Regions from separate parts of the Enterobacter quasiroggenkampii genome, predicted to be linked through region 2. Evidence: predicted binding sites of a transcription regulator. Region 2 holds the regulator's gene; each other region holds the start of a gene.
The links. Region 2 encodes CRP, which controls carbon source genes, mostly activating them, when cyclic AMP is high. Its sites were predicted from a motif close to ATGTGANNNNNNTCACAT; they were not measured.

Region 1 (5,622 bases), 910 kb from region 2:
TGGAAGAAGCCGTCTCCACCGCGCTGATGCTTGCTTCAGAAAAATCAGATGGCGCCGAAGTGGCGGTCAGCAAAACCACCGGCATTAGCGTGAGCACCCGCTATGGCGAAGTGGAGAATGTCGAATTCAACAGCGACGGCGCGCTGGGTATCACGGTATACCACCAGAATCGCAAAGGCAGTGCGTCATCCACCGATCTCAGTCCGGATGCCATCGCCCGTACGGTGCAGGCCGCGCTGGATATCGCCCGTTACACCTCGCCGGATCCTTACGCCGGCGTGGCCGATAAAGACCTGCTGGCGTTTGACGCGCCGGATCTCGATCTTTTCCACCCGGCGGAAGTGACCCCGGACGAAGCCATTGAACTGGCCGCGCGCGCCGAGCAGGCTTCCCTGCAGGCCGACAAGCGCATCACCAATACCGAAGGCGGCAGCTTCAATAGCCATTACGGCATCAAAGTCTTTGGCAACAGCCACGGCATGCTGCAGGGCTACTGCTCTACCCGCCACTCGCTCTCCAGCTGCGTCATCGCCGAAGAGAACGGTGACATGGAGCGCGACTACGCCTACACCATTGGCCGCGCGCTGGGGGATTTGCAGTCTCCGGAGTGGGTAGGCAAAGCGTGTGCCGAACGCACGCTGTCTCGCCTGTCGCCGCGTAAACTCTCCACCATGAAAGCGCCGGTGATTTTTGCCAATGAAGTGGCGACCGGTCTGTTTGGCCATCTGGTGGGCGCGATTGCGGGCGGCTCCGTTTACCGTAAATCAACCTTCCTGCTCGACTCGCTGGGCAAGCAGATCCTGCCGGAATGGCTGACCATCGAAGAACATCCGCACCTGCTGAAAGGGCTGGCCTCCACGCCGTTCGACAGCGAAGGCGTGCGCACCGAGCGTCGTGACATTGTCAAAGACGGCGTGCTGACCCAGTGGCTGCTGACCAACTACTCTGCGCGCAAGCTGGGGCTGAAAAGCACCGGGCACGCGGGCGGTATTCACAACTGGCGCATTGCCGGGCAGGGCCTCAACTTTGAGCAGATGCTGAAGGAGATGGGCACCGGTCTGGTGGTGACCGAGCTGATGGGGCAGGGCGTCAGCGGCATCACCGGAGACTACTCTCGCGGTGCGGCGGGCTTCTGGGTGGAAAACGGTGAAATCCAGTATCCAGTGAGCGAAATTACCATCGCTGGCAATCTGAAGGATATGTGGCGCAATATCGTTACGGTCGGTAACGATATTGAAACACGCAGCAATATACAGTGTGGTTCTGTATTACTTCCGGAAATGAAAATCGCCGGACAATAAAGATAGCGTTTTGTTAATAATAAAAAAGGAAGTGAGCAATGCGTAAACATCTGTTAGCGATCGTCGCAGCTTCAACGCTGGTTCTTGGCTCTTCTGCGTTTGCTGCCGATCTTGAAGACGACATGGGCATCCTCGGTCAAAACCTGAAGGTGGTCCAGAAAACCGACAATGCGGCGGAAATGAAAGACGCGCTGACCAAAATGCGTGAAGCGGCGCTGGACGCCCAAAAAGCGACGCCGCCAAAGCTGGAAAGCAAAGCGGCAGACAGTGCAGAGATGAAAGACTACCGCCACGGCTTTGACGTGCTGGTCGGCCAGATCGACGGCGCGCTGAAGCTCGCTAACGAAGGCAAAGTGAAAGAGGCCCAGGCGGCGGCCGAGCAGTTTGTGACCACGCGCAATACGTACCACAAAAAGTATCGTTAATTGGGTGCCTGAGCTGTACGTCCTTCCCCGTATGCGGAGGCGCATGACGCGCCTCCGCATCCTTGCTCCCTACTGGCCGGAGCGACAATCCATCCGCGCTGTCACTTCAAGCGAGCCGTTTCGAAAACGGATTTCGCACAGTGTTTTCCTCGTCACCAGCGTTAAGATGATTATTGTCAAAGCAATAATCATCAAAACCCCGATACTTGGGTTTCTGCGTTTCATGGATGCCTCCTTGCTTTAAAGCGGGCGAGGTAGCGAACTCCACGGTCGTGACGTGTCGTTTCGAGCCCCCGCCCTGATTTTCTATCAGGCGGGGCTTTCCACTTTCCGTCCCATGCCTGAGACGGTCAGTCTCAAGCACCCGCCGCCACTCTACCCAATCCCCATAAGAAAACCTTATCCACGTCACATTTCTACGAGCCTGCTCGGAATCTTTTCCACTCTGCTTACCCGTTCGTTCCCGCGTAATAGCGTGATATTCATCACGCGAATACATTGATTTATCCAGATTCGGCGCATTTATGTGGCACAGATCACTGCTGCGGCTCGCCTTTCCACTTCGAAGTGGAAAACAACTCGCTACAAACCCGTCCCTCCCACCGTTAGTTTTAATCCAGAGCCATTAACGGGGTAAGACCAGTGATTAACGGAGCGGTAATGAACGACGTTGGGGAACAGGCGGTGCAAACAGATCAACTCGCAAACACCATGCTGCAGCAGGTCTATGCCCTGCTGGCCCGGAACAACATCATCCCCAATGCAGTACAGGAGCAGATGCTCACCTCCCACGTGCGCGCCATGGCGCACCGGTCCGTGACCGGCGAGCCGCTACCGGAGGTTGAAGCAGAGCTGTTTGACGAAATTTCACCGGATTCAATGCGGCTTGCCCGTGAAGTGGTCGCGCAGTTTGGCAACCTTCCTGATGAAGAAGCCTGGCTGCTCTCCGTTCACTTTGAAGTCGCAAAAGACAACCTTTAAGGAGCAACACATGGAACAGATTACAGTCGTGATTGGCGATCGCCTGGGTAAAGGTCAGAAAGTGGCTGCCGGTGTGGAAAAAGCAGGTGGACGCGCGGTTGTCGTACCGGGCATGGCGGCAGACATGAAGCTGGGCGACGTAATGAAAGCGGAAAACGCCACCTTCGGCATCTCCTTCTGCGGCAGCGGCGGCGCGGGTGCCATCACCGCCCAGACCAAGTATGGCTACAAAGCCAAATACGGCATGCGTTCCGTGGAAGAGGGCGTGACTGCCATCAACGAAGGCTGCAACGTGCTGGGCTTTGGCTTTATGGATAAAGAAGAGCTTGGCGAGCGTCTGGTACAGGCGTGGCAGAAGAAATACGGCGCATAAGCATGAAAGAACAGTTCACAACCACGGTGAGAGTGAAGGGGAAGGGCGACGCCAAAGCGCGCGCCTTTGCCGACGCGCTCAACCACGTTCAGGCCGCGGTGATGAAAGCCTCACCGCATATCTTACTGCGTATTGAGCCACAGGATGTGCAGGTCGTTCAGGCGCAAGAAGCGGTGCGTAAAGAAGCGTTTCTGTTCTTCTTTCTGCGCCGGGAAAGACGCACCTACAGCGTGGAGCTGGATGTGACCGTCAACGTGACAGCCATCAATCTCGACCAGGTGGATTTCGTCACGCAACGCTGATTATTCATAAAAGGGCAGACTGATGTTCTTAATTATATTAATAAAATCGCTCATCATTGGCGGCCTGGTTGGCGTCGGTGTGGGCGCCGGGGCTGCACGCATGTTTCATGCGCCTACCACTCAGGGTATGGGCGCGTTTCGTACGTTGGGGGAACTGAACTCCTGTGAAGGGGATCCGGCGTCCCACTTCTCCTTTGGGTTAGGTTTCTTCTTTAACGCCTGGGCCTCTTCCGTGGCCGCAGGGGCTTTCACACAGGACGTTGACCACCGCATCATCCCGAACTGGGGTGCGGCTGCACTGATGATCAAAAACCGTAACGTCGGCGAAACGCTGCACGATCCCCGCAAAATGGCGATTGCCTGCGGCGTGATCGGCATGATCGTCGTGACCTTCCTTAACCTGACCGCCTCCTCCGTTCCCGCAGCGCTTCAGGTCACCGCCGTGAAGGTGCTGGTGCCGGCGGCAAACCTGCTGGTGAACACCGTGATGCCGGTGATCTTCTGGCTGGCAGCCATCGATGCGGGTAAAAAATCGGGCTTCTGGGCCACCATCTTCGGCGGCGCGGCGCAGTTGATTATGGGCAACGCCGTACCGGGCCTGGTGCTGGGGATCCTGATCGGGAAAGGCGTGGAAGAGAGCGGCTGGAACCACGTCACCAAAGTGATGATGGCGGCTATCGTGCTGCTCTTCGTGCTGAGCGGCTTCTTCCGCGGCTTCGACATGAAGATGATCGAATCCTTCCATCTGACCGTGCCGAACTGGCTCGACATGATCCACAACTCGCTCAGCGGTAAATAACAGGAGCCTCTAAATGGAACAGAATAAAGGTTTTTGGTATGCCGACTGGTCGTTCCCGATCTTCGTTGGCCTGCTCTCCTCCGGCGTGTTTGCCGGGACGCACATGTACTACCTCTACGGCATCGGCGCGTTTAACGAAGTGGCCTTCGTGGCGATGCTGAAAGCGGGTATTGATACCGGCGTTTACGGCGCGGTGGCGGCGTTTGGCGCGAGCTTCCTGTTCGCCCGTATTATCGAAGGGTCGCTGGTCGGTATTCTCGACATTGGCGGGGCGATCCAGACCGGCGTAGGCCTCGGCGTACCGGCGCTGCTGCTGGGCGCGGGGATCATGTTCCCGGTGACCAACTTCATTGCTTCGCTGATCACCGGCCTGGTGATTGGTCTGGCGATTGGCTACGTCATCATCCTGGCGCGTAAGTTCACCATCAACCAGAGCAACTCCACCTACGGCGCAGACGTGATGATGGGCGCGGGCAACGCCTCCGGCCGCTTCCTCGGGCCGTTGATCATCCTCAGCGCCATGACCGCCTCCATTCCGATCGGCGTCGGCTCGCTGGTGGGTGCGCTGCTGTTCTACATCTGGCAGAAGCCGATTACCGGTGGCGCTATCCTCGGCGCGATGATTCTGGGCTGGCTGTTCCCGGTTGCCCTTTAATACCCGCGGGCGCGCTGGCGCCCGCCTTATCAGGAGATCCTCATGTTTGATTTACTCCTGCGCCGTGCGCGCCTCACCGACGATACCCTGACCGATATCGCCATTCAGGACGGGAAAATCGCGGCGCTGGGCGAGATTAACGCGCCCGCGCATAAAACGGTTGAGCTGAACGGTGAAGTGTTCGTCAGCGCAGGCTGGATTGACTCCCACGTACACTGCTACCCGAATTCCCCGATTTACCACGACGAACCCGACAGCGTGGGCGTTGCCACCGGCGTCACCACCGTAGTGGACGCGGGCAGCACCGGCGCCGACGATGTGGACGATTTCTATGAGATCACCCGCAAGGCCTCCACCGAGGTTTTTGCTCTGCTGAACATCTCCCGCGTGGGGCTGATTGCCCAGAACGAGCTGGCCAATATGGCCAATGTTGATGCCGACGCGGTGAAGCAGGCGGTGAAGCGCCACCCTGATTTTATCGTCGGCCTGAAGGCGCGTATGAGCAGCAGCGTGGTCGGTGAAAACGGCATCACGCCGCTGGCGCGCGCGAAAGCGATTCAGAAAGAGAACGGCGACCTGCCGCTGATGGTGCACATCGGCAACAACCCGCCAAATCTCGACGAAATCGCCGAACTCCTGAGTTCCGGCGACATCATTACCCACTGCTATAACGGCAAGCCTAACCGCATTCTGACGCCCTCGGGCGAGCTGCGCGCCTCCATATCCTCTGCCCTGAAGCGCGGCGTGCGTCTGGACGTGGGGCACGGCACGGCGAGCTTTAGCTTT
Region 2 (5,622 bases):
ACTTCCTGACGCCGCAGTTCTCCCGCACCCATATCAACTTCCAGCGCGTGCCGACGGTGGACACCTCCAACCCGTTCGCGGCCAAAAGTATCCCATCCCTGGATGAGAGCTTTGTGGTGATCCATTTCCGCAATCTCGAAGGCATTGATTACCCCTGGCTGCTGGCGATGCTACAGGGCTCGTTTATTTCTCACATGAATACATTGGTCGTGCCGGGCGGAAAAATGGGGCTGGCGATGGAGCTCATCATGACGCCGCTTGTGGAGCGGTTGATGGAAGGAAAGCAGATTGCGTGACGTCTGTTGCCGGATGACGCTTCGCTTATCCGGCCTACGTTCGTGCAGTTGTAGCTTTTGTAGGGCGGGTTAGCGAAGCGCCACCCGCCAAAAGATTAAGCCTCGATCACTTCATACGAATGGGTAATTTTTACCGCTTTTTCCAGCATTAACGCCACAGAGCAGTACTTCTCGGCAGACAGGTCCACCGCACGTGAAACCGCCGCGTCTTTCAGCGCCTTACCGGTAACCACAAAGTGCAGATTAATGTGGGTGAACAGGCGTGGCGCCTCTTCGCGACGTTCTGACGTCAGTTTCACCTCACAATCCGTCACGTCATGACGACCTTTTTGCAGAATCGACACCACGTCAATGGCGCTGCATCCCCCTGCCGCCATCAGCACCATTTCCATTGGGCTGGGCGCTTTATCGCCGGAGTTACCGTCCATCAAAATCTGGTGCCCTGACGCGGATTCGCCCAGGAACGTTAAACCTTCAACCCACTTCACGCGCGCTTGCATATTCTTAAACTCCAACGTTGCATTTTTGGTGACAGATTACGCGTGCGTTACATTTCTCGCAATGGAAGGCGACCTGCATCATGCTGAAGCGAGACACCAGGAGACACGCGGCGAAAGCTATGCTAAAACACTCAGGATGCTACAGTAATACATTGACGTTACACATGTATGCAGAGGACATCAAACTTTACTGGCTGCGAAACGTTACGGTAGCCGACTTCCCAGGGTATGGGTAAGAATTCGATTGCAACCCCAGAGTCCGGATGCATCTGATGACTCTGGTGACAGCTTATAACAGAGGATAACAGCGCATGGTGCTTGGCAAACCGCAAACAGACCCGACTCTCGAATGGTTCTTGTCTCATTGCCACATTCATAAGTACCCATCGAAGAGCACGCTGATTCACCAGGGTGAAAAAGCGGAAACGTTGTATTACATCGTTAAAGGCTCGGTGGCAGTGCTGATCAAAGATGAAGAAGGGAAAGAGATGATCCTTTCTTATCTGAACCAGGGCGATTTCATCGGTGAACTGGGCCTGTTTGAAGAGGGCCAGGAACGTAGCGCCTGGGTTCGTGCAAAGACAGCATGTGAAGTGGCTGAAATTTCTTACAAGAAGTTCCGTCAGCTGATTCAGGTTAACCCTGATATTCTGATGCGTCTCTCTTCCCAGATGGCGCGCCGCCTGCAGGTCACCTCAGAGAAAGTGGGCAACCTCGCCTTCCTGGACGTGACGGGCCGCATCGCACAAACTCTGCTGAACCTGGCGAAACAGCCGGACGCCATGACCCACCCGGACGGCATGCAAATTAAAATTACCCGTCAGGAAATTGGTCAGATCGTTGGTTGCTCCCGTGAAACAGTGGGCCGTATCCTGAAAATGCTGGAAGATCAAAACCTGATTTCCGCCCACGGTAAAACCATCGTGGTCTACGGAACGCGTTAATTCCGCTCAAACGGCGTGCCATCGCAAGGTGTCACGCCGTTTTTGTCTCTACTCCCCATGTGGCGCAGGCTGATTTATCACCCGGAAGTTAACTACGCACTGCGACAAACGCTGGTGTTGTGTCTACCCGTGGCCATAGGCCTGATCCTCGGACACCTTCAGCAAGGCCTGCTGTTTTCCCTCGTGCCCGCCTGCTGCAACATCGCCGGTCTGGACACGCCGCATAAGCGCTTTTTCAAACGCCTGATTATTGGTGGCTGCCTGTTTGCCGGCTGTAGCCTTGCCGTACAGCTGTTACTGGCTCGTGATATCCCGCTGCCGCTGATCCTGACCGTGCTGGCGATGACGCTCGGCGTCACGGCGGAAATCAGTTCGCTGCACGCTCGCCTGCTTCCCGCTTCGCTGATTGCGGCCATCTTTACGCTAAGCCTCGCCGGGAATATGCCGGTGTGGGAGCCGCTGCTGATCTACGCCCTGGGGACACTGTGGTACGGGCTGTTCAACTGGTTCTGGTTCTGGCTGTGGCGGGAACAGCCGCTGCGCGAATCCCTGAGCCTGCTCTATGTGCAGCTAGCAGAGTACTGCGAAGCCAAATACACCCTGCTGACCCAGCATACCGATCCGGAAAAAGCCTTACCGCCGCTGCTGACGCGCCAGCAGAAGGTGGTGGATCTGATAAGCCAGTGCTATCAGCAGCTGCATATGCTCGCCGCCAACAAGAACCACGAGTACAAACGGCTGCTGCGCACCTTCCAGGTCGGGCTGGATCTGCAGGAGCATATCTCCGTGAGCCTGCACCATCCGCAGGAGGTGCAAAAGCTGGTCGAGCGCAGCCACGCCGAAGCGGTGATCCGCTGGAACGCGCAGACCGTTTCGGCACGTCTGCGGGTGCTGGCAGACGATATTCTTTACCACCGCTACCCCATGCGATTTAACATGGAAAAACAGCTCGGCGCGCTGGAGAAAATCGCCCGTCAGCATCCGGATAACCCGGTCGGCCAGTTTGCCGCCTGGCACTTCAGCCGCATCGCCCGCGTGCTGCGCACCCAGCGCCCGCTCTATCCGCGCGACCTGATGGCGGATAAACAAAAACGGCTGCCGTTATTGCCCGCGCTCAGGAGCTATCTGTCGCTTAAATCGTCCGCCCTGCGCAACGCCGCACGAATTAGCGTGATGCTCAGTACCGCCAGCCTGATGGGCATGGCGCTGCATCTGCCGAAACCCTACTGGATCTTAATGACTGTGCTGTTTGTCACCCAGAACGGCTACGGCGCCACGCGGGTACGTATTCTGCATCGGGCGGGCGGCACCATGGCCGGGCTGATCATTGCGGGCGTGACGCTGCACTTCCACGTGCCGGAAGGCTACACCCTGGCAGGGATGCTGGCGATCACGCTGGTGAGTTACCTGATTATCCGCAAAAACTACGGCTGGGCGATGGTGGGCTTCACGGTGACGGCGGTTTACACCCTGCAACTACTCACGCTCAATGGCGAACAGTTTATTGTAGCCAGGCTGATCGATACCCTGATCGGCTGCCTGATTGCCTTCGGCGGTATGGTCTGGCTCTGGCCGCAGTGGCAAAGCGGACTGCTCAGGCAGAACGCCCACGACGCGCTGGAAGCCGACCAGCAGGCCATTCGCCTGATCCTGAGCGACGACCCGCAGCCCTCCCCGCTGGCGTATCAGCGCATGAAGGTTAACCAGGCGCACAACGCCCTGTTTAACTCGCTCAACCAGGCGATGCAGGAGCCGGGCTTTAACTCACACTATCTGGCCGATATGAAGCTCTGGGTGACGCACAGCCAGTTTATCGTCGAGCACATTAACGCTATGACCACGCTGGCGCGCGAGCACACGATGCTCACGCCGGATCTGGCGCAGCGCTATTTGCAGTCGTGTGAAATTGCGTTGCAGCGGTGTCAGCAGCGTCTGGAGTATGACTCGCCGGGTGAGTCGGGGGATTCAAATATTCTGGAAGCGCCGGAAACGCTGACCCACGGCCCAATGAGCACCCTGGAACAGCATTTACAGCGCGTGCTGGGGCATCTGAACACCATGCACACCATTTCGTCGGTGGCATGGCGTCAGCGTCCGCATCATGGGGTTTGGTTAACGCGCGTGTTGAAACGAACGCCGTACTAATTCTGCTGGACGATCTTCGCAACCGCCGCGGCAAAGCGGGTTAATCCGTCTTCAATATCCTTATCTTCCACCACCAGCGACGGCGCAAAGCGCATGACGTCCGGCCCGGCGTTGAGCACCATCACCCCTTCGCGAGCGGCGGCGTGCAGGAAATCACGCGCGCGGCCCTTGTACTGCGGCTTCAGCTCAGCGCCAATCAGCAGCCCCATCCCACGGATCTCGCTGAACACGTCGTACTGCTCATCAATCTTTTTCAGGTGTTTCACAAACAGCTCGCGCTTCGCGCTAACGCCGTTCAACACCTCTGGTGTGTTGATGATGTCGAACGCGGCACCCGCCACGGCGCTCGCCAGCGGGTTACCGCCGTAGGTTGAGCCGTGAGAACCGACGTGGAACGCGGAGGCGATCTCCTGCGTCGTCAGGACCGCACTTACCGGGAATCCACCGCCGAGCGCTTTCGCGCTGGTCAGAATATCCGGCGTCACGCCGTAGTGCATATAGGCAAACAGGTCCCCGGTACGTCCCATTCCGCACTGCACTTCATCAAAGACCAGCAGCGCCTGATGTTCGTCGCACAGCGCTCGCAGCCCTTTCAGGAACTCCTGGGTTGCCGCGGTCACGCCGCCTTCCCCCTGAATAGGTTCCACCACCACCGCGCAGGTGTGGTCGTCCATCACCGCTTTCACCGCGTGCAGATCGTTAAACGGCACGTGGACGATGTCGGCCGGCTTCGGGCCAAACCCGTCGGAATACTTCGGCTGGCCGCCAACGGAGACGGTAAAGAAGGAGCGCCCGTGGAAAGCGTTATGGAAGGCGATGATTTTGGTTTTATACGGGCTGTGGCGCGTAGTCGCGTAGTAGCGCGCCAGCTTAAAGGCGGTTTCGTTGGCTTCGGTGCCGGAGTTCATAAACAGCACGCGCTCGGCAAAGGTCGCCTCAATGATCTTGCGGCCCAGGCGCAGCGCTGGCTCGTTGGTAAAGACGTTGCTGGTGTGCCACAGGGTTTCGCCCTGGGTTTTCAGCGCCTCCACCAGCGCGGGATGGCAATGACCCAGCGCCGTGACCGCAATTCCGCCCGCGAAATCCACATACTCTTTACCCTGCTGATCCCAGACGCGGCTGCCTTTCCCCTTCACCGGGATAAACTCAGCCGGTGCATAAATCGGCAGGATTACTTCATCAAATGTTGCGCGGGTAATTGCTGGTTGTTCAGTTGCCATGTCATGCCCATCCATTTTATGTCACATTAATTGTGAAAATATAATCACAAAATATGCATAAAAAATCACAGCAAGGCAACAGATATTCAGCGATGGAGGAAATTTGCCAGCAGCGCGTGCCCCTGCTCGCTGAGGATACTTTCCGGATGGAACTGCACGCCCTCGAGATCCCATTCGCGATGGCGAATCCCCATGATCTCCTGCGTATCGCTCCAGGCGGTCACCTCAAAGCCGTCAGGCAGCGTCGGCGGGTCAATCACCAGCGAGTGGTAGCGCGTCACGGTTAACGGATTATTGAGCCCCGTGAACACCCCGGTGCCCACGTGCGTGACCGGCGAGGTTTTACCGTGCATCACTTTGGCGGCCCGCACGATGGTAGCACCAAACGCCTGGGCAATCGCCTGATGACCCAGGCAGACGCCCAGGATCGGCAGCCTGCCAGCATAGTGCTGGATAACCTCCAGCGAAATACCCGATTCCGACGGCGTGCAGGGGCCGGGTGAAATCACGATTTTCT
Region 3 (5,622 bases), 1.8 Mb from region 2:
CCGGGAAGATATAGGCGTTGTTACACTGGGCAATCTCGTAGTGCGCATTCTCCCAGAATACCGGCGCGAACGGGCTGCCGGTGGCCACCAGCGCGGCCCCCTGGGTCCAGGCGATAAGATCCTGAGGCTGGGCCTCCGCCCGCGACGTTGGGTTCGAGAGCGGCATGATAATCGGGCGTGGGCAGTGGCGATGCATCTCTTTGACGATCTCTTCACTGAACAGCCCCGGCTGACCTGAAACGCCGATCATCACCGTTGGATGTGCGTTCTTCACCACGTCCAGCAGGGAAATATTCTTCGCGTCTACCTGCCAGCGGCTTACGGCGTCGCGCGCGGTAAGCAGGTTTTTCTGGAAATCGAGCAGGTTGGTCATGTCGTCGGTCAGCAGGCCGAAGCGATCGACCATGAAGATCCTGCTGCGGGCTTCGGACTCGGTCAGGCCGTCATCGACCATCAGCGCCACAATTTTTTCAGCGATCCCGCATCCCGCAGAGCCGCTGCCGAGGAAGACCACGCGCTGATCGCGAATGCGCGTGCCCGCCGCGTGGGACGCTGCGATCAGCGTCCCTGCGGTGACGGCTGCCGTGCCCTGGATATCATCATTGAAGCAGCACAGCTGATCGCGGTAGCGCTGAAGAAGCCGGGTGGCATTTTTCTGTGCAAAGTCTTCAAATTGCAGGAGAACGTTGGGCCAGCGCGCTTTAACCGTGCTGATAAACATATCCATAAATTCAGCGTATTGATCGTCGCTGATGCGCGGATGACGCCAGCCCATGTACATCGGGTCGTCGAGGTGTTGCTGATTATTGGTGCCGACATCCAGCATAATCGGAAGGGTGGAGGCCGGATGGATCCCTCCGCAGGCGGTATAGAGCGACAGCTTGCCAATCGGAATGCCCATACCGCCGATACCCTGGTCGCCGAGCCCTAAAATGCGCTCTCCGTCCGTTACCACAATTACCCGAACGTCGTTGCGCGAGAAACTTTGCAGCATCTCATCAATACGATGGCGGTTAGGCCATGAAATAAACAAGCCGCGCGCGCGGCGATAAATCGTGGAGAAATGCTCGCAGGCTTCACCCACCGTCGGGGTATAGATAATCGGTAACGTCTCTTTCAGATGCGAACGCAAGAGGTTGTAAAAGAGAGTTTCATTGGTGTCCTGTATATTGCGCAAATAAACATGACGGGAAATATCGCTTTTAAAATGGCAGAACTGCACCCAGGCGCGCTCGGTTTGCTCTTCAATGGTTTCAACGTTATGCGGCAATAATCCATGCAAATTAAAATTATCCCGTTCTTCTTTAATAAAGGCGAGGCCTTTATTTAATAACGGATTTTCCAGCAGTACGGCGCCATTATAGGGCGTGTACAGAACGTCTTTACGAGACATGGTCAACTCCTGAATATTTAAACGAAACAGAAATAAGACGTGCAGAAACAGTGACTTTAAGGATGATAAAGGCACGGAGTTTTCTGTGTTTTGTTGGGGAGCTAATTTAGCGCTTAGCTAACGGATCAGGAGTGACAAGGTTCACATTCTTTCTGGTTTTATTAATTTCAAAAGAATTGCATTGAATGTAATGAATAACTTTAGTTACATAATAATGAATTAAATTATTTAAAAGGAAAGGGCTATTGTGTTCACATTTCTCTTTGGGAGGGCATGTTAATTTCACGCTGAGCCTGTTTTTAGAAAAGGCCACCAAAGTTTTTATTTTCTATTTAAGAACATTTATTCGAATCAGGAATAGTTTTCGTTTATTCCGTTCTCTGCATATCCGAACACAAATTTCAGGTGATTATATGAAAGATAATCCTGTACCGACTTCTGAGCTGTCGACCTCGCGTTTCGCCTTTGGGCTCAACAATACTGAGGTTGGCGCAGTCCCGTTGATGCTGTTCGTGGGGATTGCCGCGATTGTGGCGACGTCCGCCTGGGCAGGGCTGCTGCCGAAAAATATGATAGGCGGACTGGCAGTCATCATGACCCTTGGCTTTGCGTTTGCCAAAGTGGGGCGTCAAATCCCCGTGCTGAAGGACATCGGCGGCCCGGCGATCCTGTGTCTGATGGTGCCTTCCGTGCTGGTCTATTTTGGCGCATTCGGGAAACAAACCCTTGATACGGTGCATCTGCTGATGAAGGAGGCGAATCTGCTCTATTTCGTCATCGCCTGCCTGGTAGTCGGCAGTATTCTGGGGATGAACCGGGTGCTGCTGATCCAGGGCATGATGCGCATGTTTGTTCCGCTGGTGGCGGGAACATTGATGGCCGTGCTGAGCGGCCTCATTGTGGGAACGCTGTTTGGGTATACGCCTTACCACACCTTCTTCTTTATCATTGTCCCTATCATTGGCGGCGGAATTGGCGAGGGGATTTTGCCCCTGTCTCTGGCCTATTCGGCCATACTGGGGCAGACGCCGGACGTCTACGTGGCGCAGCTGGCTCCCGCTGCGGTCGTCGGAAATATCTTCGCCATTATTTGTGCGGGCTCGCTGGCGCGTCTCGGGACGAAACGTCCTGCGCTTTCAGGAAATGGCATGCTCACGCGGAGTAAAGACGACGCCAGCCTGTTTGCCGGGGCGCCAGGCGCACAGCAGACAGATTTTCATCTGATGGGCGGCGGATTGCTGATGGTGTGCGCGTTTTTCATCGTCGGAGGCTTGTTTGAAAAACTGGTCCACATTCCCGGCCCGGTGCTGATGATCCTGATTGCCGTCCTGTGTAAATACTTCAGGGTGATCCCGGCCTCAATGGAGCAGGGGGCGCACAGCTGCTATAAATTCGTTTCGGCTGCGCTGGTCTGGCCGCTGATGATCGGCCTCGGGATGCTATACGTGCCGCTTGAAAGCGTGGTGTCGGTCTTCTCGGTGGGCTATGTAGTGGTATGCGGATCGGTGGTGATTGCGATGGCGCTGAGCGGCTACGTGATTGCGTCGCGTCTGAATATGTATCCGGTGGAAGCGGCGATTGTAACCTGCTGCCACAGTGGGCTGGGCGGTACGGGAGATGTGGCCATTCTGTCCGCCTCCAACCGCATGTCGCTCATGCCGTTCGCGCAGATTGCGACGCGTATCGGCGGTGCCTCGACGGTCATTTTCGCCACGCTGCTGATGGGCTGGGTTATGGCGCACTGATTCGAAACCTCAGGATACTGAATCGCAACGACATTTACAGCGTGTCGCTGCGGTTCAGTCCTTTATAAAACTCACCGCGCTGTATAGAATTACCGCAGCCACAGCGACGGGATACCACACGATGACCGGAAGAGTTGATTATCAGATTGAAAAATATCTCCTGACCGAAGCCGCCGAACCGGAGCGCCTGACGCGCCAGTGGGCGGAGGTGCTGGAGGAGTGTCGTGAGCAACAGTCCGGTGCGGAGGATCGTCTGCGTCTCGCGTTGCTTAATGTGGATTACGTCACCAGCTTCGAGCTGCCCTTCAGGCTGCTTCTCACCCGTGCGCCCCAGTTGATTGATGCTGTCAGAAAAGAGCTTCAGCTCAGTCAGAAAAATGTTCTGTTCAATGGCAAGCGCTTTGGCTGCGTCTACAGCCTTAAACGGGATCTGGACGGCATACCTGACGAGTTTACCTATCACCTGAAGACGCGGATCCAGCGCAGTGATGCCACGGGTGCGACGGAAGCGTCTTACCGGCAAATTGCCCAGCAGGTGAAAGCGCCAAAAGAGCGCCTCAAACTGGCGCTGGAAAACGGGCTGTCTGTGACCGCGCTCGACGGGCTTTTCTGGTTTGGCATTCAGCGCATCGCGGCTGATGTACAACGGTTACGCAAAACAGGGATGCGGATCGTGACGTCCAACGCCGAGGTGTTCGATACGCTTACCAAAACAACCCGGCAGGTCCCGGTCTATCGCCTGGAAGGGACAGAAGTTACTTAACCTGCAGCAGGATCGCCATCAACCCCGGAAAGCGGGTATCCAGATCGTCTCGTCGCAATGAAATCATGTTTTCGCGTCCCTGCGGACGTTGCCAGATGACCCCGCTGTCGCGCAATACGCGCCAGTGATGGGTCATCGTGGACTTCACCACATCTTCCGGGCGCAGCGCGTTGCAGCTGAGTTCGCTGCCATCGGCCAGCCGACGAATAATCGATAGCCGGAGCGGGTTGCCGAGGGCAAAGAGCACATTTTCCAGCAGTATTTGTTCAGTTTCAGGGTGGTTAGGGATCATCGTTTTCCTGCGTATGGCGTCAGATTGAGCTATATCAACAATAGGTCAACCCTTAAAAAATAGTTCGATAATACTCGTACAATAGGACTATTATAGCAAACGAACGAATGCACGACCATCCTGGTCGTCACAAACATGTCATAGTGACTAAGGAAATATCATGCCCCGACCCATCCCTCTCGAACGTTATCGCAACATCGGTATCTCCGCGCATATCGATGCCGGTAAAACCACCACCACTGAGCGCATCCTGTTTTATACCGGGATGAGCCACAAGCTGGGTGAAGTACACGATGGCGCGGCAACCACTGACTGGATGGCGCAGGAGCAAGAGCGCGGGATCACCATTACGTCCGCGGCGGTTAGCTGCTTCTGGCCAGGCATGGACAGAGGCTATGAACCGCACCGGATCAACATCATCGACACCCCGGGGCACGTGGACTTCACCATTGAGGTGGAGCGTTCCATGCGCGTACTCGACGGTGCCGTGATGGTGTATGACTCCGTGGGCGGCGTGCAGCCGCAGTCGGAAACCGTCTGGCGTCAGGCCAATAAATATCACGTTCCGCGTCTGGCCTTCGTCAACAAAATGGACCGTCCGGGTGCCGATTTCTTCCGCGTCGTGCGGATGATGCAGGAACGCCTGAAGGCCAATCCGGTGCCGATTGTCATCCCGGTGGGGGCCGAAGATCACTTCACCGGCGTGGTGGATTTGATCAAGATGCGCACCATTCTGTGGGACGATGCGACGCAGGGCATGGTGTTTACCTATGCCCCCGTGCCGGACGATTTGGTCAGTACCGCCCAGGAATGGCGGGAAAAAATGGTCTCTGCGGCGGCGGAAGCCAGCGATGAATTGATGGACAAATACCTGGAAACCGGCGACCTGACGGAAGCGGAAATTATCAAAGGGCTACGTATTCGCACCATTTCGGGGGAAATCCAGCCGATGCTGTGCGGCAGCGCGTTCAAAAACAAAGGTGTACAGCGCATGCTCGATGCGGTGATTGAGCTTATGCCGTCGCCGCTGGACGTGCCGGCCATTGATGGCGTGGATGAAAAAGGGCAGCACGCGGAGCGTCACCCGAGTGATGATGAGCCGTTCTCGGCTCTGGCGTTCAAGTTGATGAGCGACCCGTACGTCGGACAACTGACCTTTATCCGCGTGTACTCTGGCGTACTGCGCAAAGGCGACGCGGTGTATAACCCGGTGAAAGGGAAGAAAGAGCGCATCGGACGTATCGTGCTGATGCATGCCAACGATCGCCACGAGGTGGACGAACTGCGCGCCGGGGATATCGCGGCCTGCGTCGGGCTGAAAGACGTGACCACCGGTGACACGCTCACCGATCCGAACGCCGTCATTACGCTTGAGCGCATGGAGTTCCCGGATCCGGTGATTTCGCTGGCGATTGAGCCGAAAACCAAA

Region 1: the regulator CRP is predicted to act here: its motif matches at 2,251-2,268, upstream of V1572_RS05265 (glycine dehydrogenase).
Region 3: the regulator CRP is predicted to act here: its motif matches at 1,523-1,540, upstream of V1572_RS14940 (2-hydroxycarboxylate transporter family protein).

Annotation. Positions count from the first base shown of each region.
Region 1 is NZ_CP143745.1:1,099,022-1,104,643, forward strand. It holds gene pmbA (metalloprotease PmbA) at 1-1,301, shown strand, start outside; gene cybC (cytochrome b562) at 1,340-1,726, shown strand; gene V1572_RS05260 (Hok/Gef family protein) at 1,796-1,951, opposite strand; gene V1572_RS05265 (glycine dehydrogenase) at 2,369-2,707, shown strand; gene V1572_RS05270 (SFCGS family glycine-rich protein) at 2,718-3,080, shown strand; gene V1572_RS05275 (DUF4312 family protein) at 3,083-3,382, shown strand; gene V1572_RS05280 (DUF4311 domain-containing protein) at 3,405-4,181, shown strand; gene V1572_RS05285 (DUF4310 family protein) at 4,195-4,836, shown strand; gene V1572_RS05290 (amidohydrolase/deacetylase family metallohydrolase) at 4,879-5,622, shown strand, end outside.
Region 2 is NZ_CP143745.1:189,270-194,891, forward strand. It holds gene V1572_RS01040 (phosphoribulokinase) at 1-296, shown strand, start outside; gene V1572_RS01045 (OsmC family protein) at 392-796, opposite strand; gene crp (cAMP-activated global transcriptional regulator CRP) at 1,108-1,740, shown strand; gene V1572_RS01055 (YccS/YhfK family putative transporter) at 1,798-3,885, shown strand; gene V1572_RS01060 (aspartate aminotransferase family protein) at 3,882-5,105, opposite strand; gene pabA (aminodeoxychorismate synthase component 2) at 5,192-5,622, opposite strand, start outside.
Region 3 is NZ_CP143745.1:3,103,745-3,109,366, reverse strand. It holds gene V1572_RS14945 (NAD-dependent malic enzyme) at 1-1,393, opposite strand, end outside; gene V1572_RS14940 (2-hydroxycarboxylate transporter family protein) at 1,807-3,138, shown strand; gene V1572_RS14935 (helix-turn-helix domain-containing protein) at 3,260-3,901, shown strand; gene V1572_RS14930 (ArsR/SmtB family transcription factor) at 3,894-4,193, opposite strand; gene fusA (elongation factor G) at 4,354-5,622, shown strand, end outside.